DNA from 2 places in the Rhizobium binae genome. Region 1 is predicted to be linked to the other one. Evidence: riboswitches for the same ligand, from Rfam matches in the RefSeq annotation. Region 1 holds a riboswitch; the other holds the start of a gene.
The links. Region 1 has a riboswitch for S-adenosylmethionine ahead of J2J99_RS02755 (O-succinylhomoserine sulfhydrylase). Riboswitches for the same ligand answer to the same signal wherever they lie in the genome.

Region 1 (2,395 bases):
AAGCTCACCAAATCGCCACCCGGCTCCAGCTTCCCGCATGATTTCATCGACCAGTACGGCCAGCAGGTGGAAGAAACCTACATCATCCAGCCCGACCGAAGCCTGATCATCGCCCACCGGCGATACAAGCCGATCCGGTTTTTCGGGGATTAGGTGGGCGTCGCCGGAAGGATAAGTGGAGCGGGTGAAGGGAATCGAACCCTCGTATTCAGCTTGGGAAGCTGCTGCTCTACCATTGAGCTACACCCGCGATGCGCTGAGATTTCCAACAGATGGGGGGCGCTGTCAAGTCGCGTTTCAGATGCGGAAGTGCTTCGAGAGTTTCAGGCCCTGGGCCTGGTAGTTGGAGCCGAGGCCGGAGCCGTAGAGGCTGGCGGGTTTTTCCTGCATGTGCTCATAGACGAGGCGGCCGACGATCTGGCCGTCTTCGAGGATGAAGGGCACTTCGTGGCTGCGCACTTCGAGCACTGCGCGGCTGCCACGGCCGCCGGCCGGGGCATGGCCGAAGCCCGGATCGAAGAAGCCGGCATAGTGGACGCGGAATTCGCCGACCAGCGGATCGAAAGGGGTCATCTCGGCGGCATAATCCGGCGGCACATGCACGGCCTCCCGCGAGACGAGGATATAGAACTCGTCAGGATCGAGGATCAGCTCGTTGCGGCCGCGGCTATAGAGCGGCTCCCAGAAATCGAAGATGTCGTGCTGGTCCTTCTCGTCGACATCGACGACGGCTGTGTGGTGCTTGCCGCGATAGCCGATCAGGCCGTCCTTGTCGCCGGTGAGATCGATCGACAGCGCGATGCCGCCGCCCGATACGTTCGGCTGCTTGCTGGCGACCAGCGTCTCGCTTTCATGCAGCTTCAACAGTTCCGGCTCGCCGAGCAGGGACTGACCGACGCGGAAGCGGATCTGCGACAGGCGCGAGCCGCGGCGCACGACGATCGGGAAGGTGCGCGGGCTGATTTCGAGATAGAGCGGGCCGGAATAGCCTGGCGGGATCTTGTCGAATTCCTGGGCATAATCGGTGATGACGCGGGTGAAGATATCGAGCCTGCCGGTCGAGCTCTTCGGATTGGCCGAGGCCGACATGTCGGCCGGCAGCGCCAGGCTCTCCATCAGCGGAACGATGTAGACGCAGCCGGTCTCGAGCACCGCGCCCTGGGACAGATCGATCACATGCAGGCTGAGGCGATCGAGCTTGTCGGCCACCAGGTGCGAAGGCCCCGGCATGAAACTGGCGCGCACACGAAAGGCCTTGCTTCCCAGGCGCAGGTCGAGACTTGCCGGCTGGATCTGGTCGCGGTCCAGCTCCCGCTCGGAGTTAAGACGCCCCGTTTCAAACAGCGCGGAGATCGCGCGGTCGGCCAGAATTCCAGTTTCGCGAGCCATCATGCCCCATCCATCTTTTGCGCCGACAAAACCAAATACGGGGAATTGACGCAAGCAGCTAAGAGCAGTATTGCAGAATTATCCCGTGGTGATTTGGCCGGTCGGCTTGCAGCCACGTTAAACAAGTGGCTAAAAAGACCGGGTTGTGAACCGGTCTGCTTTTGCGGCCGGTTTTTTTGTTATGTGAAGGTGATGGCATGAGCAAGACCTGGCGCCCAGCAACTCAACTCGTCCATGGCGGCACGCTGCGTTCGCAATATGGCGAAACGTCCGAGGCAATCTATCTCACGCAGGGCTTCGTCTATGAAACGTCGGAAGCGGCCGAAGCCCGCTTCAAGGGCGAGACGGACGGCTACATCTACGCCCGCTACGGCAGCCCGACCAATGACATGTTCGAAAAGCGCATGTGCATGCTCGAAGGTGCGGAAGACGCCCGCGCCACCGCTTCCGGCATGGCCGCCGTCAGCGCGGCGATCCTCTGCCAGGTCAAGGCGGGCGACCATATCGTTGCCGCGCGCGCCCTCTTCGGCTCCTGCCGCTGGGTGGTGGAAACGCTGGCGCCGAAATACGGCATCGAATGCACGCTGGTCGACGGCCGCGACCTGAAGAACTGGGAAGAGGCGATCCGGCCGAACACCAAGGTGTTCTTCCTGGAAAGCCCGACCAACCCGACGCTCGAGGTCGTCGATATCGCCGGTGTGGCCAAGCTCGCCAACCAGGTCGGCGCCAAGGTCGTGGTCGACAATGTCTTTGCCACGCCGCTCTTCCAGAAGCCGCTCGAACTCGGCGCCCATATCGTCGTCTATTCCGCCACCAAGCACATTGACGGCCAGGGCCGATGCCTCGGCGGCGTCGTGCTGGCCGACAAGGCCTGGATCGACGAGAACCTGCACGACTATTTCCGCCATACCGGTCCGGCCATGTCGCCGTTCAACGCCTGGACGCTCCTGAAGGGCATCGAGACGCTGCCGCTGCGCGTGCGTCAGCAGACGCAGAATGCCGCGAA
Region 2 (2,395 bases), 680 kb from region 1:
TCAGCCCGCCGCCCTTGATGACGACGCGATAGACGGTTTCGCCCGCCTTCGTCTGCCCGAAAACTTCCCGCTCCAACTTGTCCGACATGATGACGTCCGTTCCGTTCTATCCCTGGGGTTCAGGACCGGAACCTGCCCGCATTTGCGCCAAACCGCAACCGGTCGGAACAGAAAGAAATGCAGCCGAGATGCCGCGGCACTGCCTTGATATGCGAGTGACGCGGCTCAGAGATCCATGCCGATCTCTTCGACGTCATAGGGCGTCGTCTGATAGATCTCGTTGATCCAGTTGCCGAACAGGAGATGCGCATGGCTGCGCCAGCGATTCTGCGGCGCAAGCGCCGGATCGTTATGCGGGAAGTAGTTATGAGGCATCTTGATCGGCACGCCGGCGTTGACGTCGCGGAAATACTCGTCCGAGAGCGAGGTGGAATCATATTCGACATGATTGAACATATAGAGCCGCCGGCCCCTTTTCTCATGCACGAGGCAGACGCCCATCTCGCTCGATTCCATCAGAATTTCCAGGCTTTCGCATTTCTCGATGTCGGCGCGCCGCACCTCCGTCCAGCGCGACACCGGCACCTCGAAATTATCGGAAAAGCCGTTGAGATAGATAGAGGAGGGCTTCAGGTTCCGGTGGCGGTAGACGCCGAAGGCCTTCTCCTTCAGCTCGTATTTCGGAACGCCGTGGAAATGATAGATCGCCGCCATCGCGCCCCAGCAGACGTTCATCGTCGAATGGACGTTGGTTTCCGTCCAGTCGAGAATCTCCTGCATTTCTTTCCAATAGGTGACGTCCTCATAGGGCAGGAGCTCGATCGGCGCCCCGGTGATGATGAAACCGTCGAATTTGCGCTGCTTAACCTCCTCCCAGGTCTGGTAGAAGGCAAGCAGGTGATCTTCGGACGTGTTCTTCGCCTTGTGCCCACCTATGCGGATCAGCGACAGCTCCACCTGCAGCGGAGAGGCGCCGACCAAGCGCGCCATCTGCAGCTCGGTCTTGATCTTGTTCGGCATCAGATTGAGCAGCCCGATCTGCAACGGGCGGATATCCTGTCGGATCGCCATCGTCTCGGTCATTACCCGCACACCCTCCTGGACGAGGGTTTCGAAAGCTGGAAGCGTATCGGGGATCTTGATGGGCATTGCGGTCACTCGATCAAAAATAAAAAAACCGGCGGCGACAAAAAATCGCTACCGGTCCGCACGCGGCCCTTTAGCGAATTTTTTAACGTGGCTGCAAGCCGGCCGGCCAAATCACCACGGAATGCGTTAATTAGTCCCAGTTGAGCGACGAATCAAGCCGAATGCATGCGACAGCGACTCAGGCAAGCCTCATCACAGTTTAATGACTGATAGAATCTGTTGATAGACCGGTAACGCCACCATGTTAATAATGACAGTATGGGCGGTGTTGGAAAAGCATGATGGCAGATAAGACCAAGGGGAGGCCGGGCATCCGGAGGCAGGATAGAGTAGGGTATGATTTCAGCCTGACATATCGCCTCGGGGTGATGTTCTCTGCATTCTGGAATTCTGAAGTGCGTGGCAAGGTGCTGTTTCTAGCGACCGTGCTGATCCTCGTCATCCTGGCGACGGCCTATGGCCAGGTCATTCTCAATGAGTGGAACGCCCCCTTCTACGATTCGCTCGAGCGCCGCGACCTCGGCGAATTCTTCCATCAGCTCGAAATCTTCGCGATGATCGCCGGCACGCTGCTGCTGCTCAATGTGTTGCAGGCTTGGCTGAACCAGATGACCGCGCTTTATATGCGCGAAGGCCTGTCGCGCGACCTCGTCGACCAGTGGCTGAAGCGCAAGCGGGCGCTGCGGCTCGCCTCCAGCGGCCTGATCGGCGTCAATCCGGATCAGCGCCTGCACGAGGATTCCCGCAACCTTGCCGAAAGCACCACCGGGCTCGTCCTCGGCCTGCTGCAATCGACCATTCTTCTGGTGAGCTTCATCGGCGTGCTCTGGGAACTGTCGAGCGGCTTCATCTTTCACATCAGCGGCCGCAGCTTCTCCATTCCCGGCTACATGGTCTGGGCCGCAATCTTCTACGCCGCCTCCGCCTCGGTTCTGAGCCAGGTCGTCGGCCGCAAGCTGGTCAAGCTCAATGCCGACCGCTTTTCCAAAGAGGCCGAGCTTCGTTTCACGCTGATGCATGCCAATGAGAACATGCCGGCGATCACCGTTGCCCGCGGCGAGGAGAACGAGCGCCGGCGCATCAACACCGACATCAGCTCGGTGCTAAGGGTCGTCAAGCGGCTCGCCATGGCCAATACCAATCTCACCTGGGTTTCGGCCGGCTACGGCTGGCTGGTGATCGTCATCCCGATCATCGTCGCGGCACCCGCCTATTTCTCCGGCGGTCTCACCCTTGGCCAGCTGAT

Region 2: it holds a riboswitch for S-adenosylmethionine, as region 1 does, so the genes downstream of both, metA (homoserine O-acetyltransferase MetA) here and J2J99_RS02755 (O-succinylhomoserine sulfhydrylase) in region 1, are expected to answer to the same signal.

What each region holds. Positions count from the first base shown of each region.
Region 1 is NZ_CP071604.1:566,451-568,845, reverse strand. Features, by position in the region: gene J2J99_RS02770 (hypothetical protein) at 1-153, shown strand, start outside; tRNA gene J2J99_RS02765 (tRNA-Gly) at 177-250, opposite strand; gene J2J99_RS02760 (2'-deoxycytidine 5'-triphosphate deaminase) at 298-1,392, opposite strand; SAM riboswitch at 1,465-1,543, shown strand; gene J2J99_RS02755 (O-succinylhomoserine sulfhydrylase) at 1,587-2,395, shown strand, end outside.
Region 2 is NZ_CP071604.1:4,406,879-4,409,273, reverse strand. Features, by position in the region: gene J2J99_RS21500 (aldose epimerase family protein) at 1-88, opposite strand, end outside; gene metA (homoserine O-acetyltransferase MetA) at 226-1,149, opposite strand; SAM riboswitch at 1,200-1,277, opposite strand; gene J2J99_RS21490 (ABC transporter ATP-binding protein/permease) at 1,431-2,395, shown strand, end outside.